Regions from separate parts of the Agrobacterium sp. 22-223-1 genome, predicted to be linked through region 1. Evidence: predicted binding sites of a transcription regulator. Region 1 holds the regulator's gene; each other region holds the start of a gene.

Region 1 (10,352 bases):
GTCGCGCTTTCCGCTTTGGTCATTCTCGCTTTTTCGCCCTCGGAAATCATGGGCCCGAGCTTTCAGATGTCTTTTGCCGCGACCATCGCGCTCGTCGCCTCCTACGCCGCCTGGAGCCGCTGGCGTATCGATCGCGAGCGTCTGTTTATCGGGCGCAAACCGGCATGGATGACGGTGGCGCAAACGGCGGGCGCCATTATCGGCGGTGTCATCACGACGTCGCTGATCGGCGGTCTTTCGACGGCGATCTATTCGGTCGAGCATTTTCAGCGTGTCACCACCTATGGACTTTTCGCCAATCTGGCCGCCATGCCGCTGATGTCGCTGATTGTCATGCCTTTCGGCCTCGTCGCCATGCTGCTGATGCCTTTCGGGCTGGATGCGCCATTTCTGAAAGTCATGGGATACGGCATGGCCCTCGTCATCGAGGTTGCGCAGGAAGTGGCGTCCTGGGGCGGAAGCGCTGCGACGGGTCGGCCTCACGGGTGGTTTCTGGGGCTCGCCTCGGCTGGTTTTCTGCTGCTGACATTGCTGCGCAGCCGGCTTGCGCTTCTGGGGATGCCGATTCTGTTCCTCGCCTTCGGCCTGTCGTCCGCCACGGCCTATCGCGATCCGCCCGATTTGCTTGTTCACGAGGATGGCGAGCTGGTGGCATTACTGGAGGACGGCAAAGCCTACACAACGAAGGCTCAGCCGCAGGGTTTCGTTTATGGTCAGTGGCAAAGGGCGCTGCTTTTGCCGGAACAGCCTGTGCCGCCGGTCTTTCTAAAGACCGAGGCCACGGCAAAAACCGTGGCTTTGACCTCGAAGGCGAAGCTTGATCCGCAAGAGATGAGTGCAGTTGCACGGCAGATGACAGCGGCCCTGAGAGACGCCGAGCCCGGTGTTTTCACCTGCAGCAAAGGCATATGGTGCGTTGCGCGCGCGGGAAGCGGCGAATGGATCATCGTTCTGGAAGATGGCCGCTTTGCTGGAAAGGCTTGCGATATTGCCGATATCGTTATCGTCTCCCGCAGAACGTCCTTTTCCCAATGCCGTTCGGGCGCACTTCTGCTGAACCGCGATATCCTGCGGCGGATCGGTTCGCTGGAAATGGACTTCGCCCGCAGCGAGCAGACAGGGGTGGTCGGCAGGCTGCGCGCCGCAATCGCCGGAATGGACAGGCCTTGGAGCGAACATCGCTATTACGACTGGAAAAGCGGCCGTTTCGATCGCGACGTGCCCGATGCCGTCATGCGGTTGCTGGCGGCATCGCAATAGAGCGCCGCCAGCATGGACCGTCAGGCCTTGATGCGCAGATCCGCGGTCAATTCGCCGATCCCGCTAATTTCCTCTTCATGCGCCGCGTCGCGCCAGACTTCCTTAAGCCCGGCCTCGTACCATTCGCGCATGGCGGGAAGGGTGAGCAGCCGGTCGCAATAGGCTTTCGCCGCGGGCGAAAGTTCCGCGCCATAAGTCTGGAAACGAAATGCCACCGGGCAGAAGAAGGCATCGACCGCCGTAAATTTCTGGCCGGCAAGAAAAGGCCCGCCGAATTTCGCGAGGCCTTCGCTCCACAGCGTATCGATGCGCTTTATATCGGCCGCAAGCCCGGCATCGCCACCCTTCGGTCTTACGCGAATGCCGACCGACATGGGGTAGAGATTGCGCAGCGAGGAAAAGCCCGCATGCATTTCGCTCGCCGCCGACCGTGACCAGGCCCTTGCCTGCTTGTCGCTCGCCCAGACGCCCTGATGTCTTTCCGCCAGATATTCGGCGATCGACAGCGATTCCCAAACCGTCACGCCCTCATCGACAAGGCAGGGCACCTTGCCGGTCGGCGAGAAGGTGGAGAAGGAAACGCCTTCGCCGAAGGGAACGAGTTTTTCATCGAAGGCGATGCCGAGCGTGCGCATCAATACCCAGGGCCGCAGCGACCATGAGGAATAGTTCTTGTTGGCGATATAAAGATCGTACATGACGTGTTTCCCCGATATGACGCGCATTTCTATACCGGCGGAGGGGCCTTGGAATATTGCAAATAATCCATGGCTCCCATAAGCCGCGTTGATGAATGGGAAGGTGAGGGCAGGGAGAAGGAGGCATATCCAAGTCACCGCCCGGAGATGAGGCGAAACACCCCCTCTCTTTACTTCCGCAGGGCCGCATTGTTCCAGGGAACAAGCCAAGATGCCTCAAAGTGAGCGCCATCTTCTCGATGACGCCCCTAGCGAAAAAAGGCGGGTTGCCAATTAATGGTAACGGCGGATCAGTCCAACCAGCTTGCCCTGGATTTTCACCCGGTCCGGTCCGAAAATGCGGGTCTCATAGGCGGGATTGGCCGCTTCCAGAGCGATGGAGGCTCCCTTGCGGCGGAAACGCTTCAGGGTCGCTTCTTCATCATCCACCAGTGCTACGACGATATCGCCCGGATTGGCCGTATTGCCGTTGCGAATGATGACGGTATCGCCATCAAAAATGCCGGCCTCGATCATCGAGTCGCCCTTGACCTCAAGAGCGTAATGTTCGCCCGAACCGAGCATGTCGACCGGCACGGCCACATCATGGGTGTTGTTCTGGATGGCGGAAATCGGCACACCGGCGGCGATGCGGCCCATGACCGGCACGGTGACCGCGCCACCGAGATCATTGGCCGGCGCCTTGGGGGCAGGGGCCGGTTCCGGCGTCTTCGGCTTGCCGAGGCTGCCTTCGATGACGCTCGGCGAGAAACCGCGCTGCGGCCTTGCACCCGGAGCATAGGCCTCAGGCAATTTGATCACTTCCAGCGCCCGCGCCCTGTTAGGTAGCCGGCGAATGAAGCCGCGCTCTTCGAGTGCGGTGATCAGCCTGTGGATGCCGGATTTGGAGGCAAGATCGAGTGCGTCCTTCATTTCATCGAAGGAGGGCGGCACGCCGGACTCTTTCATTCTTTCATGAATGAAGAGAAGCAATTCCTGCTGTTTGCGCGTGAGCATGAGGAAAACACCCTTGAGAATCGTCGTTGAAGTCGCGAAACAAATACAGAACGAACACTATATGTTCCATATGTGTTCCGCAATCCCCTAAAATTTCGTGAAGGGTGCATCGCAGATCGTGATTTGATCGTCGAAACCATGAACAAAGCAGATTTAACGATGTATGCCGCATCTTGAATACCAGAAACCACCGACCGGGGAGACCCGGCCGGTGGTTTCTGGCTGCCGATTTGCTACGCGCCGAACGTCAGTAGATCGTGAGCGCAGGAATGAAGCTGACCGCGATAAGGAGCAGCATCGCCATGGTGAAGAACGGCCACAATTCCCTCGTCGTTGCGCCGAGCGGCGCTCTGGCTATGGAGGACGAGATGAAGAGCGTGGTGCCGATCGGTGGCGTATAGAGCCCGATACCGAGATTGATCACCATCATCATGCCGAGCTGCACCCGGTCGAGCCCGATCATATCCGCAAGCGGCACGAAGATCGGTCCGAGCAGCAGGATCGACGGCGGCAGATCGAGCGGCATGCCGATGATCAGCATCAGGATATTCATCATGAGAATAATCAGGATCGGGTTGGAGATATTCTCCGCGACCCAGGTGGCGAAATGCTGGGGCGCCTGATCGAAGGTAAGCACCCAGCCCACCGCCGCGCTGCCCATGATGACGAGCATGACGACGCCGGTTGCGGAGCCGGCCTCGACGAAATTGTCGCAGAAACGCTTCCATGTCAGATCGCGATAGAAGAAGATGCTGAGCACGAGCGAATAAACGACGGAAAGAACGGCCACTTCGGTCGGCGTTGCAAAGCCGAAGCGCAGGCCGAGGATGATCAGGATCGGCAGAAGGATCGCCGGCAGGCTGCGGAATGCAAGTAGTGCCAGATCGCGCTTGCGGATGCGTTCGTCACGCACCGCATAGCCCCGCCGCACGGCAATGGCCCAGCAGACGAAGATGAAACCGACGGCCATGAGCAGGCCCGGCAGAATGCCGGCGATGAACAGATTGGCGATGCTGACGCCGCTGACCAGCGAATAGAGGATCATCGGGATCGACGGCGGAATGAGCACGTCGATGACAGCCGAGGTGGCATTGTTGGCCGCACAAAGGGGAGCGGGGTAGCCCTGGCGCTTTTGCCATGGAATGAGCACCGAGCCGAGTGCGCTCGCATTGGCGACCGCCGAGCCGGAAACGCCGCCGAACACGACCGACGAAATGACGGTGGTGGAAAGCGGGCCGCCGCGCCAGCGCTGCATGGCCTTGGAGGCGAGTTCGAGAAGCTGGGTTCCGAGTTTGCCGCCGAGCATTAGCGTTCCCGCGAGCATGAAGAACGGCAGCGCCAGCATCGGGAAAGATTGCGTCTGGTCGTAAACCTGCTGCGCCACGATCGAAAGCGGCACATAACCGTTCCACAGCACGGCGACGCCGGCAGAGATGATCAGCGCATAGCCGACCGGAACCGCAATCATCATGAGGATACAAAATGCAATGATCATCACGATGGTCATAGCGGCATCTCCTCGGTTGCACCGTGCGGGCGGGCATGCCAGCCGCCGGAGAGAATGCGCAGGCTCGCGGTTGCGGTCGTGACCGAGACCAATGCCGCGCCGAAGGCGATGGAATAATATCCGATGCTGTTGGGCAGCTGCAGCACAGGGCTGATTTCCGCGCCGGCGATCTCGGCGACGACAAGCGCCTGCTGCGCGAGAATGACGAAACTTGCGACCGTCACGAGATTGGCGAACAGCAGAACCGCCACCTTGCCGCGTTCGTCGAACTTGTCATAAATCCATTCCACCGCCATATGCGCGCCGCTCTGCGCGGCAAGGGTAATGCCGGCGACGATGAACCATGGAAACAGCATGGTCGGCAGTTCTTCCGCAAAATCCAGCCCGCCGGATGTCGATAGATAGCGGACGATGACGTTTGCGGTCATAATGACCGTGAGCAGAATGCCGGTTGCCACGATGATGATGCGGCAGAGGATGGCGATGAAACTGTCAACGCGATTGGCGGCGGACAAGGCTCCTTCGAGCATTGGCGCATCTCCTGAAAACTGAAACCGTATGAATGTCGGCGTGAGCGAGGCTCCCGCCGATCCTGTCAGTGGACATGAAGGCGAGGCCGGGCGGCATGAACCGGCCCGGCATCCTGATCGTCAGCCCTTGGCAGCCTTTTCCAGCTCGGCGACGAAATCGCCGAAGGGCTTCTGCTTCCATGTCTCCAGCACCTGCGCGGTCGCTTTCGCGAAAGCGGCGTGGTCGATGTCTTCCACCACCTCGATGGCGGCATTGGCCTTGAAGGCGGCCAGAGACGCGCTTGCCTTTTCCGCTGAGAGTTTGCGCTGAAGCGCGCCTGCCTCCTTCGCAGCCGCCTTTACCGCCTCGAAATCCTTGCCCAACCGCCCTTCGGCGAATTTGGACATCAGGAACGGGGTGGATTCCCATTTATGGGCGGTGAGGCTGATATGTTTGTTGACCTCGTAAAGCTTGGAGCTTTCGATATTCACCAGCGGATTTTCCTGCCCGTCCACCACGCCCTGCTGAAGCGCGATGTAGAGTTCGCCAAACGCGATCTGAACCGTCGCCGCATCCAGCGCCTTGAAAATATCCATGGTCATCGGGTCGGCGGGGGTACGGATTTTCAGGCCCGCGACGTCCTGCGGCTTGGTGATGGCGTGTTTGGAATTGGAGACATGGCGGATGCCGTTGTCCCACCAGTCGAGCGGCACGATGCCGACCTTCTGGAAGCGCGCATCGAGCGATGCGCCGACATCGCCCTCGAGCACCTTGATCGCCTGATCGGCGTTGCTGAACAGAAAGGGTAGGCCGAGTGCCGCAAGTTCAGGAACAACGCTCGAAACCGGACCCTGGCTGTTGGCGGTGAAATCCAGCGCTCCGGTGCGCAGGCTGGTCAGCATGGCGGCGTCGCTGCCAAGCGTTTCCGAACCGGCGACGTTGATCGCCACGCGGCCTTCGGTTTTCTGGGCAACGAGTTCCGCGAATTTCGCGGCCGCGAGCGTGCGCGGATTGCCCGGCGCAGCCCCATGGCCGAGCGTCAGCGTCGTGGCGGCCCGGGCGTTGCGGGCTGTCGTCAGAATGGCCGGCGCCGCCAGTGCCAGTCCGGTACCGGTCAGGAACATACGCCTGTTGATGGAAATACTCATTTTTCTCCTCCCTGGATTTAAATACCCTCGGCGTTGTCCGAACACGCGGATAACGCGCTCCACTCCCTTGAAACCGCCGGCTCCCTCCGGCTGATTCCGCACCATGTTTCAGCTTCAGCCTTTAGACCGAACCGCGCGGTACTTCAAAACTTTCATTCTCCAGCCACGCCCTTGCGCGCGCCACGATCATCGCCGTCGAGATGCCGTAGCGGTCATGCAGGGTGGGCAAAGCACCCGCATCCAGAAAGGCGTCGGGCAGGGCGATGTGTTGCAGGCGCGGGGCACGGCCGCTTTTCACCAGCGCCATTGCCACGGCCTCTCCAAGCCCGCCGATTTCGCTGTGGTTTTCCGCCACGATGACCAGACGATCAGCCCGGTCCACTTCCGCGAAGATCGAGGCGGTATCGAGCGGCTTGATGGTGGGGGAATGCAACACGGCGCAGCCGACGCCCTCCTTCTCAAGCAGGGCAGCCGCTTCGAGAACCCGCATCGTCAATATGCCGGACGATATGAAAAGGACCTGTGCACCATCGCGGATAAGCTTCGCCTTGCCGAGTTCGAACCGATAGCCATATTCTTCGAGCACCACCGGCACCTGGCCGCGCAGCAGGCGCATATAAACGGGGCCGTTATAATCCGTAATGGCCGGCACCGCGCCTTCTATGTCGGTCGCATCGCAGGGATCTACGATGGTCATGTTCGGCAGCGCGCGAAAGATCGCCAGATCGTCGGTTGCCTGATGGCTGGGGCCGTAACCCGTCGTCAGGCCGGGCAGGGCGCAGACGATCTTCACCGGCAGGTTTTCCTCGGCAATCGCCATCGCGATGAAATCATAGGCGCGGCGGGCGGCAAAGACCGCATAGGTGGTCGCGAAGGGCACGCAGCCTTCGCGCGCCAGACCGGCGGCAGTGCTCATCAAAAGCTGCTCGGCCATACCCATCTGATAAAAGCGCTCGGGAAAGGCTTTGGCGAAAATATGCAGGTCGGTATATTTGCCGAGATCGGCAGTGAGGCCGACAATATCCTCGCGTTCCTTCGCCAGCTGAACAAGGGCGTGACCGAAGGGAGCAGGCCGTGTCGGCTGGCCTTCGGCGGCGATGGAGGCGATCATCGCCGATGTGGTGAGGCGCTTCTGCGGGGCTGCTGCACTCATTGCGGCCGTCCTTCTTCAAGCGCGTCGAGCGCCAGCTTCCATTCATGCGCTTCCACGCGAATGAAATGGGTGATTTCGCGGTTTTCGAGAAAGGGCACGCCGCGGCCCATCCGGGTATCGAAAATGATGGCGCGCGGCCTGTCATCGGTAAGTGACATGGCGATATCGAAGGCCTCGCGAACCTTGTCGATATCGTTGCCGTCCACGCGCTGTACGTGCCAGCCGAAGGCCGCGAATTTGGCGTCCACAGGTTCGGAGGACAGCATCTCGCGGGAAGGGCCGTCCGCCTGCTGATTGTTGAAGTCCACGAGATTGATGAGATTACCGAGCCTGTGATGGGATGCGCCCATGGCGGCCTCCCAGGTCGAACCTTCGCCCAACTCGCCATCCGACATCATGTTGATGATGAACCGGTCTGAATTCTTGCGCTTGAGACCAAGAGCCATGCCCACCGCAATGCCAAGCCCATGGCCGAGCGATCCGCCGGTGATTTCCATGCCCGGCGTATAGGAGGCCATGCCGGACATGGGCAGGCGCGAGCCGTCGCAGCCATAGGTCTCCAGCTCGTCTTCCGGAATGACGCCCGCCTCGATGAGCGCTGCGTAAAGTGCAATCGCATAATGGCCGATAGAGAGCAGAAACCGGTCGCGGCCTTCCCAATGCGGATCGTCCGCCCGGTAACGCATGGTGTGAAACCAGGCCACCGCCAGAACATCGGCAATGCCGAGCGCCTGGCCGACATAACCCTGTCCCTGCACCTCACCCATCAAAAGGGCGTTGCGCCGGATGCGCCAGGCGCGTTCCGCCAGCGATACATTCGCCAGCGCCGCTTCCCCGGTTGCATCTGCGTGCCGATATCCCTGAGCCATGGTTTCCTCCTCCCGGTCAGAAAAATCGAAGCCGGTTTATCGGCTTCGACAGGTGGTTTTCAGTGAATGAGCATTCCGCCATTCACGTCGACAACCGCACCGGTGACGTAGGAGGAGAGGTCTGAGGCGAGGAAAAGATAGATATTGGCGACATCGATGGCATCGCCGAGACGGTTGAGCGGAATGCCCTTGAGAATGTCGCGGCGCATGTCGTCGGTCAGCTTACCGCCGGTAATGTCGGTCTGGATCAGGCCGGGAGTGACGGAGTTGACGCGAATGCCGTCGGGGCCGAATTCGCGCGCCATGGCCTTTGCGAGACCGAGAACGCCCGCCTTGGCCGCCGAATAATGCGGCCCGCCGAAAATGCCGCCGCCACGCTGTGCGGAGACCGACGACATGCAGGCGATCGAGCCGCCGCCATTGTCGCGCATGTTGGGAATGAAGGCCTGGCTGAAATTCAGCACACCGGTCATGTTGACATCGACGATGCGCTGCCAGTCTGCGCCGGTAATGTCGAGCGTCTTCACCGGCTGCGTAATGCCGGCATTATTGATGAGGATATCGATCTTGCCGAAAGCGGCGATGACTTTTTGCGCGGCCGCCTCGCAGGAGGCGCGATCCGCCACATTGCCGCCGACGCCGAGATGCTCGCCGCCATCCACTTTTTCAAGCGAGGCCGCGGCTTCGATGCTGCCGGCTTCATCCAGATCCACGATGGCGACGCGGGCGCCGTGGCGGGCGAAAAGTTCCGCCGTGGCGCGGCCGATGCCGCGTTTGCTGGCGGCGCCTGAAATAACCGCGGTCTTTCCATTCAACAACATAAGCAATCCTCCCAAGCCGGGCGCCGGCTTCATACGCTTGACGGCGGTGCTCCCGACCTGCCGCCGCATCCCGTCCTGCGACGAATGCAGTATCGATATTGCAGGTGGGCAGCGGGCGCTTCAAACGCGAAGTTTACATCGGATCATGAATCTGCTTCAGTAATCGAATGTTGAACGGCATTTCACTCACCTCCATCCGCGCCTTCGAATCCGCCGCCCGGCTCGGCTCTTTCCGGGCCGCTGCCGATGAGCTCAACCTGTCGGCGAGCGCCGTCAGCCATGCCATCGTCAAGCTCGAAAGGGTGCTCGGTACGCCGCTTTTCGAGCGCACCACGCGAACCGTGCGCCTGACTGCGGCGGGGCAGACACTTCTGACACATGCATCGAACGCCTTCGAGGAGTTGCGGCAGGGCATCGAGGTGGTGTCCTCCAATCGCTCCCATCTTCTGCGCCTGCATTGTGCGCCCAGCTATGCGGCGCAGGTACTGTCTCCGCGCCTGCCGCAATTCTTGAACGCCAATCCGGGGATCGAGGTGCGGCTGGCGGCCAGCACCGCCTATGTGCGTTTCGTCGATGGTGAATTCGATGCCGATATCATCTATGGCGAACCGCAGGGAGACGATCTCATCATCATTCCGCTGGGCAGCGAGCGTGTCACGCCGCTGTGCTCGCCGGCGCTCGCGGACGAGATCAGGACACCCCGGGATTTGAACCGGCAATTGCTTATTCGAAGCGACAACAAACGTCTGCAATGGCCGGACTGGTTCGAGGCCAATGGCCTGGGCAAGCCGCCCATTCAGGCCATGAGTTTCGACCGCAGTTTCCTGGCGATCGATGCCGCCGCCAATGGCGTCGGCGTGGCGCTGGAATCGACACGGCTTGCCCATCGCGAGATAAAATCCGGGCGGCTGGTCGCGCCCCTGAGCGGCGCGACGCAGGACCTTCACTATGTCGGCCATTATCTCGCCTATCCCAAATCCGGCAGCCAGCGCAGGCTGGCAAGACGGTTTGCCGACTGGCTGATCGAAGATCTTCAGGATCCCGCATTTGAATAGGAATGCGGCTGTTACGTGAATTGAATTCACTGGCGCGTTAATTTTTTCCGCTTGCTCACGAGCGGACCTCTCCGTCATTTTCCGGTCGGAATAATGAGGTTGCAGCGTGATCGGCATCGTCCCTTCGGCTGCGGCTCAAGGGGAGGATTGCATGAAAGATCGCATCATATCGGCGTCCGGCGCGCCATATGACGGCTATGGGCGCGAGGAGATGCTGGAGAGCATCGCCAGGATCGGTTTTCTCTATGTGGAGCCTGCCTTTATCGTCGGTTACACCGAACCATTCGACGAAAGCGCGTTCCTGCCGGCTGAAATGGCGTCATGGCGCCGCTCGC
Region 2 (10,352 bases), 790 kb from region 1:
GGCAACGCCGATGCTGATGGTGACGCCGACACGCAGACCGCCGCAATCGACCTCGCTTACCGCAATCGCATCGCGAATGCGCTCGCCGATCATACAGGCCTTGCGAACGCCGGCGCCCGGCAGGTAGATGATGAATTCCTCTCCGCCGTAACGCGCCAGCACGTCCCCGCCGCGGATGCTGCCGCCGATGCGCTTCGCCACTTCCTGCAGCACGCTATCGCCGACGGCGTGGCCAAAACGGTCGTTGATCGACTTGAAGTGATCGATATCCAGCAACATGGCCGCATCGGCGGGATCGGGCGTCGCAGGCATGGTCTGGAAGAAGAAACGCCGATTCTTCACGCCCGTCAGCGGGTCGGTATTCGCAAGAACCAGCAGTTTTCGTTCTGACCGCTCGGCCACGAGCATCATCACGAACAGGGCAATGGCGAAGTTCAGCATGATGATGAAGAAGAACGCATTGACCAGATCGATGGTGGCATAATCGGGGAAAAGCACGCTTTTCACCACAAATAGCGAAATGAGACCGGAGACGCCGGTGATGCCACCCAGCGCCAGGCGCGAGAGCAGCGGCTCCCTGCGCCATCTGGCGAAAAGCACCGATGCCCCGGCGAGATAGGCGAGCGATGCGCAGCCATTGAAGAGCGCCGCGCGATACGCATTATTGTCCGCCACCTGCTGCGCGACCACCATCGCCAGCACGGAGATGAGGCAGACAATGGATACGGTCCGTCGGTCGACGGGACGCCCATCGCTCAACGCCTTCAAGCCGAGCCAGATCAGCGCGTAACCCACAATACCGAAAACGACACTGCCGAGCCGCCACAGGGCCGGCGACAATATTCCCCATTCTCCGTAACCGGCAAGCGTGGAGCCAATCGCCATCGAGGCGAAACCCGCCGCAAGGGGGACGGGACCGCGCAAGCCGCGATTGGTCATTTTCAGATAGATAAAACTCAAAAGCCCAACGATGTAAGAACACTTTTGCATCAGTATGACTGTCGCAAGGTCGAGTTCACCCAACATGATTTGTCCATATGGTAAATAAATTCGGAGAAATTAATTATAATATTAAGTATAAAATTTCAATAAAAATAACAGATAAATAATCAGTAAATAATACTACTGCAAGTTACGGCTCGAATATTGAATAAATCTCCAGCGCGCAAATGGAAATTTATTCGAATATTCTAATAAAACTAATATCCTTCTTGAACCGCATCATTTCCGCCTCTTTCACCTGCCCATCGGCAAGGCGTAGGAGATAGGACGGGTGCACGGTAACAAAAAGCGTTCGGCCTTCCTCCATCGGCAGAGGACGGCTCCGAATCTTGGAGAGCTTTTCCTTGCCGCCGGTCAGCGCATAAAGCGCCGTTGCGCCCATGGCAACGATCAGTTTCGGTCGGACGAGCGCGATTTCCTGATTGAGCCACCAGCGGCATTGCTCCACTTCCCCCGCATTCGGCCGCTGATGGATACGCCGTTTGCCGCGCATTTCATATTTGAAGTGTTTGACGGCATTGGTGACGTAAAGCTTTTTGCGCTCGATACCGGCATCGGCAAGAGTCCGTTCGAAAAGCTGGCCGGCCGGGCCGACAAAAGGCTTTCCGGCGAGATCTTCATGATCGCCCGGCTGTTCGCCAACGATCATGATTTCCGCATCCTCCGGCCCCGAACCGAAAACCGTTTGCGTAGCGCTGCAATGCAGGGGACAGCGGGTGCAATGGCCAGCCTCCCGCACCAGCGACGCGAGCGTGCCGTCCGGCACGGGTTGCGGCATCTCCCGGGCAGCAGCCGCAGCCTGCAGGCGATGATGAAAGGGCTGCGGCTGGCTTGCCGCCCTGGCGGCCATCTCCAGCACCCGCGCCTCCGCGCCGAGGATGAGGTCGGGAATGAGATCGGCTTCCGGCAGGTTCTTCCAGTATTTCTTCGGCATCTCCGCCGTCATGGCTTTGATCTTGAGGCGCGCCGGATTGAATATATTGGCATAATAGGTCCGCCAGAGTTCATCCGTCTCGTCCGTCAGATCAGGCTTCGCCGCCGCCTCCCGTGAGGTTTGCAGCTCGCTTCCATCCCATCGGGCGGACCCTTTCGGCGTGGCGATCAGCCAGTCCATATCGGTAAACCGTCGCTGGAAAAACGCTGCCGTTCGTTCGATGATGAAATGATCCGGCTCGAACCAGGCCACGAACCGCCGTCGCCCGCCCTGCCCCTGCGGCAAGGGCAACTCCTTGAAACGGACGAAGGCCGTCATCTTGTGACAATCCCGGCGCACCGATTTCTCGAGCAAGCGGGCCTCTGCAACATCCGGATCGGACTTGAACTGCAACAGGGCGCGATCCCGCTTCAGCCGCCACAATAACCGGTAAAGCAACGCGAACCGGCCGGGATCGCCATGGCAGATGACGGCCTGCGCCAGCGCCACGAACGAGGCAGGAACGGAAACCTGCCCATTGCCGGCATCGACCGTCGGCAATGGCTCGCCGGCGAAATCCAGCAGCCCTGCCCCGTCATCCCGCAACCGCCAGTCAATCGTCTCCGGCCGAATATCGGCGGCAAGGGCCGCACGCGCGGCATCGCGCCACTCGCCGAAATCGCCCCGCCCTTCCAGAACCGGACCGTACATCACAACAGCGATAATTGTTCGGGCTGCGGTGCAAACATCGCCCGCAAATCCGGCCGCTCGGTCAGCTTGCCCGGCGTCCAGCCCTCAGCGACGATGAAAGCCTTCACCTTTTTCAGGGAAACACCGAAACGGGCGATGTCCTCCAGCCGCAGCCGCCGGAACCGCCGCGACGATAGAACGGAGGCCACCGTCTTGGTGCCGAAACCGGGCACACGCAGCAGCATTTCCCGATCCGCCGCATTGACGTCTACCGGGAAACGGTCGCGATGTTTCAGCGCCCAGGCGAGTTTCGGGTCGATATCGAGATCGAGCATGCCGTCACCCCCGATCGCCGTTATCTCGCTGATATCGAAGCCATAAAAGCGATACAGCCAGTCGGCCTGATAAAGCCGGTGTTCCCGCATCAGCGGCGGCTTGATGAGCGGTAGGTTTTTCGACGAATCGGGAATGGGGCTGAAGGCCGAATAATAGACGCGCCGCAAACCGTAACTGCCATAAAGCCGGGCGCTGGTGGAGAGAATGGTGCTATCGTCAGCGCCATCCGCCCCCACGATCATCTGCGTGCTCTGCCCGGCCGGCGCAAAGCGCCTGGTCTTGCGTGTCCAGACGGTCGGCTCCCCGGCCTCCTCGATCTTCAGGCGGATATCGGCCATGGAGCGGCGAATATTGACGGGCTGCTTTTCCGGCGCAAAGCGGCCAATGCCGCTATCGGTCGGCAATTCGATATTGATCGAGAGACGATCCGCATAAAGCCCTGCCTCCTCGATGAGCCTGGGCGATGCTTCGGGAATGGATTTCAGGTGGATATACCCGCGAAAACCATGGGTAACCCGCAACTCCCGCGCCACGCGCACCATCTCCTCCATCGTATGATCGGAGGAACGGATGATGCCGGAGGACAGGAACAGCCCCTCGATATAGTTGCGCCGGTAAAACTCCAGCGTCAGCCAAACCACCTCTTCCGGCGTGAACCGCGCCCGCTCGACATTGCTGGAGGAGCGGTTGATGCAATAGGCGCAATCATAGATGCAGAAGTTGGTGAGCAGGATTTTCAAAAGCGAAATACAGCGCCCGTCCGGCGCATAGGCATGGCAGATGCCCGACCCTTCCGTGGAGCCCAGACCGCCCGATGCTGCGGAGTTGCGTTTTGTCGTGCCGCTCGATGCGCAGGAGGCATCGTATTTCGCCGCGTCGGAGAGAATGGCCAGCCGTTGCCTGATCGACTTCTTCATAGGTATGTTCACTATATGTTCCATAGGCGAATGTCAATGACATAGGGTAAGACATTGATTACGTGAGGAAATATGCGCGCCTCAAATTTGCTGGCATTTCGCTGTCGTCTTCTGATATAGTCGGCTCAGTTATGATTTTGGCATGGTTCCGGAGTTCCCCTCCGGAACCTGTTTCTTTTTGTGTCTGCAAGTAAAGCGACCGGAATGCGAAGGATAAAAAAATGGTAGAAAAAGTACCGATGACTCAGGGTGGATTCGTCAAGCTGCAGGAGGAGCTGCGCTGGCGCCAGCAGGAGGAACGCCCCCGTATCATCGAGGCGATTGCGGAAGCGCGCGCCCATGGCGACCTTTCGGAAAACGCCGAGTACCATGCTGCCAAGGAAGCACAGAGCCACAATGAAGGCCGCATCACCGAACTCGAAGACCTGACCGCACGCGCAGAAGTCATCGATCTCTCCAAGATGTCGGGCTCGAAGATCAAGTTCGGTGCCACCGTGAAGCTGGTGGACGAGGATAGCGACGAGGAAAAGACCTATCAGATCGTTGGCGACCAGGAAGCCGATGTGAAGGCCGGCCGCATCTCCATCTCCTCGCCCATCGCCCGCGCCCTCATCGGCAAGGAAGTCGGCGACAGCATCGAAGTCAACGCGCCTGGCGGCGCCAAGGGCTACGAGATTCTCGCGGTTCAGTGGGGCTGATGCCCTCACATGCAATGCGCCCCATGCGGGCGCATTGCTTTTCTTGACGTCTTCAATCCCCCGAATTAGCCGCAAAGACGGAAGCCCATCTTGTCCCACGTCAGTCTGAAAGATGTGCAGGTGCTTGCGCCGAATTTCAAACGCAGGCTCTCCGGCGTCACCTCCACCATCGTTCAGCTCATTCCGGTGCAGAACCGGCTGGGACAGAAGGTGGCCGTCATTGGACCGGGTCTGCCGCCGCATCTGCCGCATGTGCGCTTCCGCGATCTGTGGCGGCTCTGGCAAAACGGCCCGCAGGGCGGCCCGCGCATCTGGCATGCCCGCCGCAATCTTGAAATGTTGCCGGGTCTTTTCATGCGTGACGTGCTCCGCATGAAGGTAAAGCTGCTGTTCACCTCGGCCGCACAGAGGCGGCATTCCGCCTATACACGCTTTCTGATTTCGAAGATGGATGCCGTGGTCGCGACCAGCACCCGCTCCGGCTCATTTCTGGAAGTACCCCATCGCGTCGTCATGCATGGCGTCGATATCGACCTGTTCCATCCGGCAACCGGCCCGGAAGACACAATCGCGGCAACCGGCCTGCCGGGACAATATCTCATCGGCTGCTTTGGACGGGTGCGCCACCAGAAGGGCACCGATCTCTTCGTGCGCGCCATGATCGAGCTTTTGCCCGCCCATCCGCAATGGACAGCCATTGTTTCCGGCCGGGTAACGGCGGAACACAAGGCTTTTGCCGAGGCACTCGAGGCCGATGTCAAGGCCGCCGGCCTTTCGGACCGCATCGTGTTTCAGGGTGAGGTGGACGACATCAAGCCCTGGTACCGGCGGCTGACGCTCTATGTCGCCCCATCGCGCAACGAAGGTTTCGGCTTGACGCCGCTCGAGGCCATGGCATCGGAAACGGCCGTCGTCAGCAGCACTGCCGGCGCCTATGAGGAAATGATCGTCAGGGGCGAGACCGGCGCTGTCGTCGAGGCGGGTGACTATACATCGCTCAGGGATGCGATAAGGACCTATCTTGCCGATCCGGCTCTGGCCGAGAGCCATGCGAAGGCCGGGCTTTCGCATGTACGCAGCACATTTCCGCTTGAGAAAGAGGCCACGAGTCTCGGCGAAGTCTATGAGGCTTTGCGGCGCAGATAAAACGCCGCGCGCGCTTTTGAGCGCCACGATACACAACAAAATTCCATATGCAGGCATCCCCCTCCTTCCGTCATCCGGCCTTGAGCCGGAATCCAGCCGACGCGCGTCTGCGCGGCGGAGAGAGTATTTTCAGCCCAAGGACTTGGGCTGGCTGGATTCCGGCTCAAGGCCGGAATGACGGAAGGGTCAGATTTCCACGAGACCGACGCGCTTGACCTGCCGGATGGTGAGCATGGTGCGCACCGTATCGACATTTTCGTCCGCCGTCAGAACCTCGATGACGAAATCCTGGAACTCGGTCAGGTTCTTCGCCACGCAGTGCAGCAGGAAATCGCTTTCGCCCGACACCATCCAGGCCTGACGCACCAGCGACCAGCCGGCGGTTGCCGCGGCAAAAGCCTTCAAATTGCTGTCCGACTGGCGCTTGAGACCAACCATGCAGAAGGCGACGAGATCGAAACCGAGCTTCGGCGCGTTCAACATGGCGTGATAACCCTCGATCACGCCCGCCTCTTCCAGCTTGCGGACGCGCCGGAGGCAGGGCGGCGCGGAAATACCGACCCTTTCGGCCAGTTCCACATTGGTCATACGCCCGTCGCGCTGCAATTCGCGCAGGATTTTCAGATCGATGGCATCGAGTTCGACGCTGGTCACGGAGGAGTACCTCGTTAAGCTGTGGAACTTCCTTGTACTATTCGGCGCGGGATTCGCAACATTATGCCACCGCCCGGTCACAAAATTGCGCGCGCATCCACAACTGCCTTGTTGGTAACGCAAGGCTGCCCTTGAATAAAGACACTAGACAACCTTAAATACCGGGCAACGAAGGGGTTGTGGCCTGTCCGCCGTCGTGCGGCTCCAGGGCCCGGTGCCGAAAGGCGCTGCCAGGGAAAGGCCCCGCTATTGAAAGGAACGCTTCCATGTCTGCCCGCCACACGAAGGTATTGATCATCGGCTCCGGTCCCGCCGGTTATACCGCAGCGATCTACGCGGCCCGCGCAATGCTCAAACCCGTGCTGATCGCCGGCATGGAACAGGGCGGCCAGCTGATGATCACCACCGATGTCGAGAACTATCCGGGCTTTGCCGATCCGATCCAGGGTCCGTGGCTGATGGACCAGATGCTGAAGCAGGCAACGCATGTGGGCGCGGAAATCGTCAGCGACCTCGTCACCGAAGTTGAAACCAATGTACGGCCTTTCGTGGTCAAGACCGATTCCGGTCAGGTCTGGACCGCCGACACGCTGATCATCGCCACCGGCGCCAAAGCCAAGTGGCTCGGCATTGAGAGCGAGCAGCATTTCCAGGGCTTCGGCGTTTCCGCCTGCGCCACCTGCGACGGTTTCTTCTATCGCAACAAGGACGTGATCGTGGTCGGCGGCGGCAACTCCGCCGTGGAAGAAGCGCTGTACCTCGCCCATATCGCCAAGTCGGTCACCGTCGTTCACCGCCGTGATAGCTTCCGCTCGGAAAAAATCCTGCAGGAGCGGCTGTTCGCCAAGGAAAACGTCAAGATTCTCTGGAACACCGAAATCGCTGAAATTACCGGCGCGCCCGCAAAGCCGCCAATGCCGCCTTCCGTTTCCGGCGTAAAGCTGCGTGATACCAAGACCGGTGCGATCAGCGAATTCCCCATCGACGGCGTCTTCGTCGCCATCGGCCATGCGCCGGCGGTCGAGCTGTTCAAGGGCAAGGTGAAGCTGAAAGACAACGGCTACATGTGGACCGCCCCCGATTCCACGGCGACCGACGTGGAAGGCATTTTCGCTGCCGGCGACGTCACCGACGACATCTACCGTCAGGCGATCACCGCCGCCGGCATGGGCTGCATGGCCGCGCTGGAAGCGGAACGTTATCTCACCGCGCATCAACCGCTTGCTGTCGCAGCGGAATAACCGAAAGGCAGGGTAGGCATGGCAATGCCATTGGACTGGGATAAACTGCGCATTTTTCATGCGGCTGCCGAAGCGGGGTCTTTCACCCACGCTGCCGACAAGCTGCATTTGTCCCAGTCGGCCATCAGCCGTCAGGTCAGCGCGCTCGAGCAGGATGTCGGCGTCAAGCTGTTCCATCGCCACGCTCGCGGCCTCATCCTCACCGAACAGGGCGAGTTGCTGTACCGCACCGCCCATGACGTGCTGCTGAAGCTCGAAACCGTCAAGATGCAGCTCACCGAAACGACGGAGAAGCCAAGCGGCAAGCTGCGCGTGACGACGACGGTTGGTCTCGGCCAGGGCTGGCTGACGGACAAGGTGCAGGAATTCCTGCAGCTCTATCCGGAAATGTCGATCCAGCTCATCCTCGACAATGAGGAGCTGGACGTGAACATGCGTCATGCCGATTGCGCCATCCGCCTGCGCCAGCCGCAGCAGTCGGACCTCATTCAGCGCAAGCTGTTCACGGTGCACATGCACGTCTATGCCGCGCCGTCCTACATCAACCGCCATGGTGAGCCGCAGTCGATCGAGGATCTCGACAATCACCGCATCATCTCCTTCGGCGAACCGGCGCCCAACTATCTGCTGGACGTCAACTGGCTGGAGAATGCGGGACGCTCTTCCGACAATACGCGCACGCCGCATCTGCAGATCAACAGCCAGACCTCGATCAAGCGCGCCTGCCTGCTGGGAATCGGTATTGCCTGCTTGCCGGATTATATCGTCGGCCGCGATCCCGGCCTTATCCAGCTATCGCTCGCCGCAGATATTCCGTCCTTCGATACCTATTTCTGCTATCCCGATGAGATGAAAAACGCTGCAAAGTTGAAAGCCTTCCGCGACTTCATCGTCGCAAAGGCGCGGAACTGGAACTTCTGACGTTAAAATAATCGGCGTTCGGTTAAAGCGTTTAAATTTCAATAACTTATCTGACAAGATACACGAGCGGCGCGCCTGCGCCGCCCGGGAGCATTGCACATAAAATATACCGGAAATATCGAGGGCTGCGTGGTGCGCATGCCTGACCTGCACAAAAAAGAGTTGTTTCGTGCACAAAAAAGCACCATATCGCTCTCAGCTGATGCACACGGTGGCTTTTCCTCCCAGTTCCACCGCATCAGCTGTTCCCCTCTGGAGGTTTTTGACCTTCACACTTAAAGGGCCCTGGATCCATCCGGCGGCCCTCTTTTTTTACCCGCAAGAATTTTCTCCGAATTGGCGAAATATCGCATGATGCAACCTTGTTTTGCATTATTCCCACACCCATATTTTAGTCAGCTGTCACGCTCGCCCAAGGCACGCGACAGCTGTTCCCCTCTGGAGGTTTTGACCTTCAAACTTATCAGGCCGCGGAGATATCCAGCGGCCTTCTTTTTTGGAAATGCCTGCACGCCCCCTCGATCCTCACAGAGACGTGACTTGTATATCGATGATGACCGATATAAATATCGGACATGCCAGATATTGAAGAAACACCGATGAACCCGGAGGAAATCCTCAAAGCCCTTTCGCACCCCGCAAGGCTGAAATTCCTGGAATGGCTGAAGTCTCCGGAAAGTCACTTCTGCCAGGAGCATCCCCTCAGCATGGGTGTATGCGCCAACCAGTTTCAGATCAGCGGCCTGTCGCAATCCACCGTCTCGTCGCATCTGGCGGTGTTGCAGGCAGCCGGGCTGATAAGGTCGAAAAAGGTCGGGCAATGGGTGTTTTTCGAACGCAACGAGGAAACCATCGACGCCTTCCGCAATTATCTGCAAGCCAATCTCTGAGCCTCCCAAGCTTTGAGCCTCGGGGTGTCGGACCGGAAACCGCAAGGCGGTTTTCATTCCGGCACCCAGACAGAAAGACAGCGCGTCCCCCGCGCAATTTCGCCAACCGACCAGAAAGTGAAGTCGCATGACCAGTCTTTTCGAACCGGCACAGGCCGGCGATATCGCACTCGCCAACCGTATCGTCATGGCCCCCCTCACCCGCAACCGTTCGCCGGGCGCCATTCCCAACAATCTCAACGCCACCTATTACGAGCAGCGCGCCACGGCCGGGCTGATCGTCACCGAAGGCACGCCGATTTCCCAGCAGGGTCAGGGCTACGCTGACGTTCCCGGCCTCTACAAGCGGGAAGCAATCGCGGGCTGGAAACAGGTTACCGATGGCGTGCATTCGGCCGGCGGCAAAATCGTTGCACAGATCTGGCATGTGGGCCGCATTTCCCACACCTCGCTGCAGCCGCATGGCGGCCAGCCGGTCGCGCCTTCCGCCATTCCGGCCAAATCGAAGACCTATATCATCAATGATGACGGCACCGGCGCCTTTGCCGAAACCTCCGAGCCCCGCGCGCTCACCATCGACGATATCGGCCTCATCCTCGAGGATTACCGCAGCGGCGCCCGCGCAGCACTGGAGGCCGGTTTCGACGGCGTCGAAATCCATGCCGCCAATGGCTACCTGATCGAGCAGTTCCTGAAATCCAGCACCAACCAGCGCACGGATGATTATGGCGGCTCTATCGAAAACCGCGCCCGCTTCCTGCTCGAAGTTGTCGATGCGGTGGCGGAAGAGATCGGCGCAGGCCGCACCGGCATTCGCCTCTCGCCCGTAACCCCCGCCAACGACATTTTCGAAGCCGATCCGCAGCCGCTTTATAATTACGTGGCGGAACAGCTGGGCAAGCGTAATCTCGCCTTCATCCATGTCGTCGAAGGCGCAACCGGCG
Region 3 (10,352 bases), 110 kb from region 1:
GCCGCGCTGATCGTCTCGGAGCGGATGGACCGTTTTCTCGGCAATACCGGCCGCGCGATCCTCACCCGTCTGCTCGGCGTGCTGCTTGCCGCCCTTTCCGTGCAGTTCGTGGTCGACGGCATAAAATCAGCCTTCGCTTTTTGAAAAGCCGACCCTTGGTGGTGCCTGCGCAATAAATTCCCGCCAACCGCTAAAACGCCGGAAAATCCTCCCTTTAAATCCGACCGCCGCTTCGGCTAAAAGACGCATGTTTTTTCGGATTTGAAAGTTATCTTCATGCGTTCCACGCTGCGTCGCCTCATCCCGGATGCCGCACCCGTCAGCAACAGGGAAAGGCTGCGCTCCGCAATCGGCGCCTTTGTCGGCATTCTGCTGACCGGCCTTCTGGGAAGTCTCGCTCTCAGTTTCGATCCCACCCTGCCCGCCATGATCGCCCCGATGGGCGCTTCGGCCGTGCTTCTGTTCGCCGTGCCCTCCAGCCCGCTGGCGCAGCCCTGGTCGATCCTCTGCGGCAACCTCGTTTCGGCCTTCGTGGGCGTGACAGTCGCGCTGTTGGTTCCGGATCTATTCCTTGCCAGCGCGCTCGCCATCAGCCTCGCCATAGCCGCGATGATGGCCTTGCGGTGCCTGCACCCGCCAAGCGGTGCTGTGGCGCTGACCGCCGTTCTCGGCGGCCCTGCCGTGCACAGCCTCGGTTATGGCTTTCTGCTGTGGCCGGTCGCTGGAAATTCGCTGATCCTTCTTGCCCTGACCCTCGCCTATAACAATGCCACCGGCCGCGCCTACCCACACGGTCTGAAGCTTGGAAAGGCCGCCCATGGCACCACGGATCCGACACCCATCCAGAAAATCGGCTTTTCCTCCAACGACCTCGACGAGGTGCTGAAGGAATATGACCAGGTCCTCGATATCGACCGTGATGAACTCGAAACCATTTTACGCAAGACCGAACTGCGCTCCTGGCGTCGCCGTGCGCTGCATCTCGATTGCGCCAGCGTCATGTCGCGCGATGTCGTCGGTGTTGCGCCTGATGACAGTCTGCGCCATGCCCATGCGCTGATGCACAGCCACCATTTCAAGGCATTGCCGGTCACCAACGATAAGGCGGAGATCGTCGGCATCGTCACCCAGACGGATTTTCTGGAAAAGGCGAGCTGGAGAAACGGCCGTCCCTCCATCGGTTTCCTGCAGCGGCTGCGCCTCATCCTCTCCGGCGCAAGCGCCCCCAACGATACCGTCAAGGACATCATGACATCGCCGGTCAGAACCGTACGGCCGGAAACGGCAATCGAGGAGGCCATCATCCGCTTTGCCGAAGAAGGACTGCACTACCTGCCGGTGATCGACGCCAGAGGCAAGATGGTGGGCATCGTGTCGCAATCCGATGTCATGGTCGCGATGCTGGCGGACAAGGTCGCGGCATAATCTGCCGCGACGCCGAAATACCTTCTCCCCGATCGGAAAGCCGGCAAAGCCGGATGCTAGCGCCTCGTCTTCAGAAGACGCTGCCATAGCGTGCCGCCAAAGAACCGGCCGAGCACGACAAAATATGCGATGATAAGCGCAAACGCGATAAAGGCAGGCACACCGTTCAAGGCAAAACCCTGTGGCGTGCGCCCGCCTGCAACCGCCGCCACGAGAAATCCGGCGGCGAAAAACGCCGTCCAGAAATCGAGGAAGAAGGCAAGAACGATGCGCCAGGTCGCCGGCTGTTTCGGTGCGGGCGCATCACTCATGCCTGTCTCCCGTTACGCTTTCCCGAATTCGCCATCCGCTCAGAACGGAATATCGTCATCCATATCGTTGGAGAAGCCGCCGGAAGGCTGGCCGCCGCCACGGGAAGAGCCGCCGCGCGGAGAGGACTGCTGGTCGTAACCGCCGCCATAGCTGGAGCCGCCGCCGCTGCCATAATCGTTGCCGCCACCGAAATCGCCGCCGCTACGGCCACCGCCCTCACCGCGACCATCGAGCATCGTCAGCGTGGAGTTGAAGCCCTGCAAAACGATTTCAGTGGAATAACGGTCATTGCCGGTCTGGTCCTGCCATTTGCGCGTCTGCAGCTGGCCTTCAATATAGAGCTTGGCGCCCTTCTTGACATATTGCTCGACGACCTTGCACAGGCCTTCGTTGAAGACGACGACGGTGTGCCATTCGGTCTTCTCACGGCGCTCGCCGCTGTTACGGTCCCGCCAGGTCTCCGAGGTGGCAATGCGCAGATTGGCGATGGGGCGGCCATCCTGCGTCCGGCGGATTTCGGGATCGGCGCCCACGTTTCCGATCAGAATTACCTTGTTTACGCTACCAGCCATCTCGTCATCCTGTCCGCCGGCCATCATGACCGGCAATTGCATTTCAAAAAATTCGCCACACAATAGCTGCCGCCGCCCGCAAAGGGCACCGCAAGCATGGAACTATCCACAAAGAATAATCTTAAGCTGCAGGAGCAGACATTCGCGCTTGCAATTCGTTCCTTTTTTGTTCTATTAAATCGCAGATTTCGAGTCAAGCATTCCGAAAAGCTGCGACCGATTGGGAATAGACCTCGACACATCCGGCTGCGTCACTACATAAGGACGCGCTGCCATCAAGCCTGTTATTTTTGTCCGAGCCTTGTCATGAGTGAACTGAAGACGATTTCCATCCGTGGCGCCCGTGAGCACAACCTCAAGGGCATCGATCTGGACCTGCCGCGCAACAAGCTGATCGTCATGACCGGCCTTTCCGGTTCGGGCAAGTCCTCGCTTGCCTTCGATACGATCTATGCCGAAGGCCAGCGCCGTTATGTCGAAAGCCTCTCGGCCTATGCGCGCCAGTTCCTGGAAATGATGCAGAAGCCGGATGTCGACCAGATCGACGGCCTGTCGCCGGCGATCTCCATCGAGCAGAAGACCACCTCGCGCAATCCGCGTTCCACGGTCGGCACGGTCACCGAAATCTACGACTATATGCGCCTGCTGTTCGCGCGTGTCGGCGTCCCCTATTCGCCGGCCACGGGCCTGCCGATCGAAAGCCAGACGGTCAGCCAGATGGTCGACCGCATCCTCGCTTTCGAGGAAGGCACACGTCTTTATATTCTCGCGCCGATGGTGCGCGGCCGCAAAGGCGAATATAAAAAGGAACTCGCCGATCTGATGAAGAAGGGCTTCCAGCGCGTCAAGGTGGATGGCCAGTTCTACGAAATCGCCGACGTTCCTGCCCTCGACAAGAAATACAAGCACGATATCGACGTGGTGGTTGACCGTGCGGTGGTGCGCCCGGATATGGCCGCGCGCCTTGCCGACAGTCTCGAGACCTGCCTCAAGCTCGCCGACGGCCTGGCGGTCGCCGAATTCGCCGACAAGCCCCTGCCGCCGGAAGAAACCGCCGCCGGCGGCTCCGCCAACAAGTCGCTCAACGAAACCCATGAACGTGTGCTGTTTTCGGAAAAATTCGCCTGCCCCGTTTCCGGCTTCACCATTCCGGAAATCGAGCCGCGGCTGTTCTCCTTCAACAATCCCTTCGGCGCCTGCCCGAGCTGCGATGGCCTCGGTTCGCAGCAGAAGGTGGATGAAAACCTGATCGTGCCGGAGCCCGCCCGCACCCTGCGCGACGGCGCCATCGCTCCCTGGGCGAAATCCTCCTCGCCCTATTACAATCAGACGCTGGAAGCGCTCGGCAAGGCTTTCGGCTTCAAGCTGTCGAGCAAGTGGTCGGATCTTTCGAAAGAGGCGCAGCACGCCATCCTGCAGGGCACCGATGACAAGATCGAATTCAACTATCAGGACGGCGCCCGCTCCTACAAGACGGTGAAGAATTTCGAAGGCATCGTGCCCAATCTGGAGCGTCGCTGGAAAGAGACCGACAGCGCCTGGGCGCGCGAGGAAATCGAACGCTACATGTCGGCGGCCCCCTGCCCGGCCTGCGCCGGTTATCGCCTGAAGCCGGAAGCGCTCGCCGTCAAGATCAACAGGCTGCATATCGGCGAAGTCACCGAAATGTCGATCCGCACCGCGCGCGACTGGTTCGAGGTGCTTCCGGAAAGCCTCAACGCCAAGCAGAACGAGATCGCAGTCCGCATCCTCAAGGAAATCCGCGAACGCCTGCGTTTCCTCAACGATGTCGGGCTGGATTATCTCAGCCTGTCGCGCAATTCCGGCACGCTTTCCGGCGGTGAAAGCCAGCGCATCCGGCTGGCCTCGCAGATCGGCTCAGGCCTCACCGGCGTTCTCTATGTTCTCGACGAGCCCTCGATCGGCCTGCACCAGCGCGACAATGCCCGCCTGCTCGATACGCTGAAACACCTGCGCGATATCGGCAATACCGTCATCGTGGTCGAACATGACGAGGACGCCATTCTGACGGCGGATTATGTGGTCGATATCGGCCCGGCCGCCGGCATTCATGGCGGTCAGGTGATCGCTGAAGGCTCACCGCAGGAGGTGATGGCCAATCCGAAATCGCTGACCGGCAAATACCTCTCCGGCGAACTCGGCGTCGCCGTGCCGGCGGAGCGCCGCAAGCCCAAGAAGGGCCGTGAGATCAAGGTTTTTGGCGCGCGCGGCAATAACCTGAGGAATGTCACGGCCGCCGTGCCGCTCGGTGTTTTCACGGCCGTAACCGGCGTATCGGGCGGCGGCAAATCCACCTTCCTGATCGAGACGCTCTACAAGTCGGCGGCTCGAAGGGTGATGGGTGCGCGCGAAATCCCGGCCGAACACGACCGCATCGACGGTTTCGAATTCATCGACAAGGTGATCGATATCGACCAGTCGCCGATTGGCCGCACACCGCGTTCCAACCCGGCCACCTATACCGGCGCGTTCACGCCGATCCGCGACTGGTTCGCCGGTCTGCCGGAAGCCAAGGCGCGCGGTTATGCGCCGGGCCGTTTCTCCTTCAACGTCAAGGGCGGCCGCTGCGAGGCCTGCCAGGGCGATGGCGTCATCAAGATCGAGATGCACTTCCTGCCTGACGTCTACGTCACCTGCGATGTCTGCCACGGCAAGCGTTACAATCGCGAGACGCTCGATGTCACCTTCAAGGGCAAGTCCATCGCCGATGTGCTGGATATGACGGTGGAGGAAGGCGTGGAGTTCTTTGCCGCCGTGCCGGCGGTGCGCGACAAGCTGCAATCGCTTTTCGATGTCGGCCTCGGTTATATCAAGGTCGGCCAGCAGGCCAATACGCTCTCCGGCGGCGAGGCGCAGCGCGTCAAGCTCGCCAAGGAACTGTCGAAACGCTCGACGGGCCGCACGCTCTATATTCTCGACGAGCCGACGACCGGCCTGCATTTCCACGACGTCAACAAGCTCCTGGAAATGCTGCATGCGCTGGTCGAACAGGGCAATTCCGTCGTGGTGATCGAGCATAATCTCGAAGTCATCAAGACCGCTGACTGGATCATCGATATCGGGCCTGAAGGCGGCACGGGCGGCGGTGAGGTGGTGGCGACCGGCACACCGGAAGACATCGTCAAGGTCGAACGTTCCTATACCGGTCACTTCCTGAAGGAGCTTCTGGAGCGCCGGCCGGCCGGAAAACGGGAGGCTGCGGAGTAATCCGCAGCTTTCGTCGCAGGGGTTCGATAGGCCGAAGGCCGGAGGAGGAACAGCATATGTCGACATCAGGCACGATCCGCACCGGTATCGGCGGCTGGACCTTCGAGCCGTGGGAAGGCACATTTTATCCGGAAAAACTGCCGAAGAAGCGCCAGCTGGAGCATGCCAGCCGGCAGCTCACGGCCATCGAGGTGAACGGCACCTATTATAGCAGCCAGAAGCCGGAAACTTTTGCCAAATGGGCTTCCGAAGTGCCCGAGGATTTCGTCTTCTCGCTAAAGGCGAGCCGTTTCGTCACCAACCGCAGGGTTCTGGCCGAGGCCGGTGAATCGATGACGAAGTTTCTGACGCAGGGGCTGACGGAACTCGGGTCCCATCTCGGCCCGATCCTCTGGCAATTCGCCCCGACGAAAAAATTCGACGCGGAGGATTTTGGCGCATTTCTGTCCCTGTTACCCGAGAAGCAGGACGGCATCCGTCTTCGCCATGTCGTCGAGGTGCGCAACGAGACATTTCAGGTTCCGGAATTCATCGATCTTCTCGCTAAACACAAGGTCGCCGTCGTCTGCGCCGATCATCATGACTATCCGATGCTGCCGGATGTGACGGCCGATTTCGTCTATTGCCGCCTGCAGAAGGGCGAGGACGATATCAAGACCTGTTATCCGAAAAAAGACATCGACCATTGGGCCGAGCGGGTAAAGACCTATGCAAAGGGCGGCGTGCCGGACGATCTGCCGCTGATAGCGCCGGATCGGAAGGTCGAAAAGACACCGCGCGATGTCTTCGCCTTCTTCATCACCGGCGGCAAGGTCAATGCGCCTGTTGGTGCGCAGGAACTGCAAAAGGCGGTCTGAACTCTTTCAGCCCGCCATGTCTTTCGTCGGGCTGAAATCGATGGCCGCGAAAGCGGCCTCGATAACCTCCGGACCGGCGCCTGGCCGGGTGGCGTCGCTGGAGAGGATTTGCCGGAAACGGCGCGCGCCGGGCATGCCCTGAAACAGACCGACCATGTGGCGGGTGACGTGGTTGAGACGTCCGCCCGCGGCGATATAGTCGGCGGCATAGGCCATCATCGCGTCACGCAGCGCTATCCAGTCCGGCTGGCGAGCCTCTTCGCCATAGATGCGATGGTCGACATCGGCAAGAATGGACGTGTTGTGATAGGCGGCACGGCCGAGCATCGCGCCATCCATATGCTGGAGATGTCCGCTCGCCTGATCGAGATCGGCGATACCGCCATTGATGCCGATAAAGACATCAGGGTTTTCCCGCTTCATGCGATAGACGAGATCATAATCGAGCGGCGGCACTTCGCGGTTTTCCTTTGGCGAAAGCCCCTGCAGCCAGGCTTTTCGCGCATGAACCCAGACTGCGTCCGCGCCTGCCGCAACAACGCGCTTCAGAAAATCCGGCAGAACCGCTTCCGGCTGCTGATCGTCCACCCCGATCCGGCACTTCACCGTAACCGGCACGCTGGCGACAGCCTTCATTGCCGCGACACATTGCGCTACCACCTCAGGCTCGCGCATCAGGCAAGCGCCGAATGTGCCGGACTGCACCCGATCCGACGGACAGCCGACATTGAGGTTGATCTCGTCATATCCGTAATCGCCGGCGATCCGCACCGCCTCGGCAAGCTTGGCCGGATCGGACCCACCAAGCTGCAGCGCGACGGGATGTTCCTCAGGGTGATAACCGAGCAACCTGTCGCGCTGGCCATGGATGATGGCATCGGCGACGATCATTTCGGTATAAAGCAGCGCACGCTTCGACAATTGCCGGTGCAGAAATCTGCAGCGGGTATCGGTCCAGTCGATCATGGGGGCCACGGCGAAGATTTTTTCGCCGTTTGCAAGCGCTTGTCTGTACATGGATTAACCTCTTTGCGCCGGCTTCTACAGCAAAGAACCGTAAAAAGCCAGTTTTGCAGGCAGGGTCATTTTGAACTGGAAATCGCCCCGGAATCGCGGGACAAGAATTGCACCGAAAAAGACGACAGGAAATCGACATGGCCGCCACCGTCATCCCCGCTCCGAAACCCGTTCTCCTGCCTGTTGAAGGCACGGGCGATCTGTTCCCCGTCCGGCGGGTCTATTGCGTCGGCCGCAATTATGCCGATCACGCCATTGAGATGGGCCACGATCCCTCGCGCGAGCCGCCCTTTTATTTCCAGAAAAACCCGGACAATCTGCTGCCCGCCGGTCAGGACTTCCCCTACCCGCCGCTGTCATCGAATGTGCACTACGAAGTCGAATGTGTCGTTGTGCTGAAAAGCGGCGGAGCCGATATCCCGGCGTCCGAGGCACTGGACCATGTCTGGGGTTACGCCGTCGGCATAGACATGACCCGCCGCGACCTTCAGGACGGCCTGAAGAAGATGGGCCGCTCCTGGGAAGGCGCGAAGGCCTTCGAATATTCCGCACCGGTCTCCCCCATCGTCCCGGCAGACAGGATCGGCCACCCCGCTACCGGTGCGATCTGGCTCGCCGTCAATGGCGAACGCAAGCAGACGGGCGATCTGGCCCAGATGATCTGGAAGGTGCCGGAAGTGATTGCCGAGCTTTCCAAGCTGTTCACGCTTGCCGCTGGCGATGTCATCATGACCGGCACACCGGCCGGCGTCGGCCCCATCGTGCGTGGCGACCGCATTGAATGCGGCGTCGAAGGTGTCGGCACGCTAGGCGTGACGGTTGCCTGAAAGCCATCGCCAAGACTAAAGGGAGGACACCACCATGCCGCTTTACCGCCTCGCCGACCGGGTGCCGCAGACCCCTGCGCCCGATCGCTACTGGGTTGCCCCCGACGCCAATGTCATCGGCTCTGTCACGCTCGGCGAGGATGTCGGCATCTGGTTCGGCGCAACGCTGCGCGGCGATAACGAGCCGATCAGCATCGGGCGCGGCACCAATATTCAGGAAGGCGTGATGGTGCATAGCGATCCCGGTTTTCCCGCTGTCATCGGCGAAATGTGCACCATCGGCCACCATGCCATCGTGCATGGCAGCACCATTGGCGACAATTCGCTCATCGGCATGGGTGCGACGATCCTGAACGGCGCGAAGATCGGCCGCAACTGCCTCGTCGGCGCCAATGCGCTGGTGACGGAGGGCAAGGAGTTTCCGGACAATTCCCTGATTGTCGGCTCGCCGGCGCGCGCCATCCGCACGTTGGATGACGAGGCCGTCGCGGGGCTTCGCCGCTCGGCGGAAAAATACATCGAAAACTGGAAGCGCTTTTCGAAAGATCTGGCGATAATCGAGGGGTAGGAAACGGCGGGCATCCACGCCCGCCCTGCCGTGAGACTAAGCCGAGCAGGCGGCGCAGAGGCCGCGAATTTCAATGGTGGTCTTTTCCGCCTTGAACTTGCTGTCCTTCACCCAGCGCTCGAGACGGTGGTCGATTTCATGATCGTGGAATTCCGTCACCTGCCCGCAGGATTCGCAGATGGCGAAAGCCACCGTGCCATGGTGGTGCGAGCAGCACTCCGCCTGCGTATGGGTGCAGGCAACGAAGGCGTTGAGGCTCTCGAGCCGGTGCACGAGACCAAACTCCACCAGCTTTTCCAGCGCCCGGTAAACCTGCAGCGGCGCACGAAACCCCTCATCCCGCAGCTTGTCGAGGATCATATAGGCGCTGAGCGGCTGATGCGCGTTTGAGAGGGCATTCATGACCAGCGACTGGTTCTTGGTGAGGTTCTGCTGGGTCTGCGCATTCATGATTTGCCTCCTTCATCCGCGGCGCGGGAAAAACCCGGCGCCGGCAACAGGCTTATAACGAAGAGGATCACCGCGGCAACCACGATGGATGGGCCGGACGGTGTGTCGTAACTGAGCGAGCCGAACAGGCCGCCGACAACGGCGACTGCGCCGATCAGCGAAGCCACCACCGCCATCACCTCAGGCGTGGCGGAAAAGCGTCTGGCGGTCGCCGCCGGTATGATGAGCAATGACGTGATGAGCATGATACCGACCACCTTCATGGCAATGGCGATCACCAGCGCCATCAATAGCGTGAAGATCAGCTTTGCGCGCTCCGGGTTCAGCCCCTCGGCTTCGGCCAGCTCCGTATTGACGGTGGAGGCAAGCAGCGACCGCCACAGGAACACCATGGAGACGATGACCACCAGCCCGCCTCCCCAAATCAGGGCAATATCGCTGCGGGTAACCGCGAGAATATCGCCGAACAGGAACGAGACGAGATCGATGCGCACCCAACTCATGAAAGCGACGATGACGAGTCCTATCGCCAGCGCCGAATGGGACAAGATGCCAAGCAATGCATCGGCGGAGAGCGCCTGACGCCGTTGCAAAAAGAGCAACAGGATCGAAACCGCCGACGCCACCAGAAAGACGCTGACGATGAGGTTGAGCTGCAACAGCAGCGACAGCGCGACGCCAAGCAGCGCCGAATGGGCCATCGTATCGCCGAAATAGGCCATGCGCCGCCAGACGACGAAACAGCCGAGAGGACCGGCAGTGAGCGCAACGCCAATACCGGCGACCATGGCGCGAACGAAGAAATCGTCAAACATGGCGCTCTCCCTGCCGCTCGCTGGGAGGCGTATGGCCCTCATGCTCATGGCCGCAGCCGCATTCGTCATGGCTGTCGTGGTGGTGGCCGTGGTCATGCATATGATGGTGCCCATCCTCGGGGTGGCAATGATCGGTCACCGAACCATCCGCATGCTGCACCCGACCATCGGGCAAATGGGTATGATCGTGATGGTGGCTATAGACGGCAAGCGCCTTGGCTGCGGCGCCGCCGAACAGCCGCATATATTCCGGGCTCTGGCTAACCGCCTGCGGCGTGCCC

What was found. Region 1 encodes LexA, which represses DNA repair genes until DNA is damaged. Its sites were predicted from a motif close to TGTTCNNNNTGTGTTCNG; they were not measured.
Region 2: ACQZ60_RS10755 (putative DNA modification/repair radical SAM protein) is a predicted target of LexA. The motif match lies at 3,864-3,881, and genes of this name have one in related genera.
Region 3: uvrA (excinuclease ABC subunit UvrA) is a predicted target of LexA. The motif match lies at 2,466-2,483, and genes of this name have one in related genera.

What each region holds. Positions count from the first base shown of each region.
Region 1 is NZ_JBNWCN010000001.1:1,378,878-1,389,229, forward strand. It holds gene ACQZ60_RS06840 (ComEC/Rec2 family competence protein) at 1-1,260, shown strand, start outside; gene ACQZ60_RS06845 (glutathione S-transferase family protein) at 1,281-1,958, opposite strand; gene lexA (transcriptional repressor LexA) at 2,232-2,954, opposite strand; gene ACQZ60_RS06855 (TRAP transporter large permease subunit) at 3,202-4,461, opposite strand; gene ACQZ60_RS06860 (TRAP transporter small permease) at 4,458-4,991, opposite strand; gene ACQZ60_RS06865 (TRAP transporter substrate-binding protein) at 5,112-6,119, opposite strand; gene ACQZ60_RS06870 (transketolase family protein) at 6,241-7,272, opposite strand; gene ACQZ60_RS06875 (transketolase) at 7,269-8,141, opposite strand; gene ACQZ60_RS06880 (SDR family NAD(P)-dependent oxidoreductase) at 8,201-8,962, opposite strand; gene ACQZ60_RS06885 (LysR substrate-binding domain-containing protein) at 9,130-10,017, shown strand; gene ACQZ60_RS06890 (sugar phosphate isomerase/epimerase family protein) at 10,169-10,352, shown strand, end outside.
Region 2 is NZ_JBNWCN010000001.1:2,169,042-2,179,393, forward strand. It holds gene ACQZ60_RS10745 (GGDEF domain-containing protein) at 1-1,026, opposite strand, end outside; gene ACQZ60_RS10750 (UdgX family uracil-DNA binding protein) at 1,178-2,626, opposite strand; gene ACQZ60_RS10755 (putative DNA modification/repair radical SAM protein) at 2,626-3,858, opposite strand; gene greA (transcription elongation factor GreA) at 4,080-4,556, shown strand; gene ACQZ60_RS10765 (glycosyltransferase family 4 protein) at 4,647-5,702, shown strand; gene ACQZ60_RS10770 (Lrp/AsnC family transcriptional regulator) at 5,889-6,356, opposite strand; gene trxB (thioredoxin-disulfide reductase) at 6,623-7,597, shown strand; gene ACQZ60_RS10780 (LysR family transcriptional regulator VtlR) at 7,622-8,518, shown strand; gene ACQZ60_RS10785 (ArsR/SmtB family transcription factor) at 9,118-9,408, shown strand; gene ACQZ60_RS10790 (alkene reductase) at 9,536-10,352, shown strand, end outside.
Region 3 is NZ_JBNWCN010000001.1:1,492,907-1,503,258, forward strand. It holds gene ACQZ60_RS07420 (MarC family protein) at 1-144, shown strand, start outside; gene ACQZ60_RS07425 (HPP family protein) at 277-1,425, shown strand; gene ACQZ60_RS07430 (hypothetical protein) at 1,482-1,736, opposite strand; gene ACQZ60_RS07435 (single-stranded DNA-binding protein) at 1,776-2,351, opposite strand; gene uvrA (excinuclease ABC subunit UvrA) at 2,616-5,537, shown strand; gene ACQZ60_RS07445 (DUF72 domain-containing protein) at 5,594-6,394, shown strand; gene dusA (tRNA dihydrouridine(20/20a) synthase DusA) at 6,401-7,411, opposite strand; gene ACQZ60_RS07455 (fumarylacetoacetate hydrolase family protein) at 7,549-8,238, shown strand; gene ACQZ60_RS07460 (gamma carbonic anhydrase family protein) at 8,273-8,806, shown strand; gene zur (zinc uptake transcriptional repressor Zur) at 8,843-9,256, opposite strand; gene znuB (zinc ABC transporter permease subunit ZnuB) at 9,253-10,071, opposite strand; gene znuC (zinc ABC transporter ATP-binding protein ZnuC) at 10,064-10,352, opposite strand, start outside.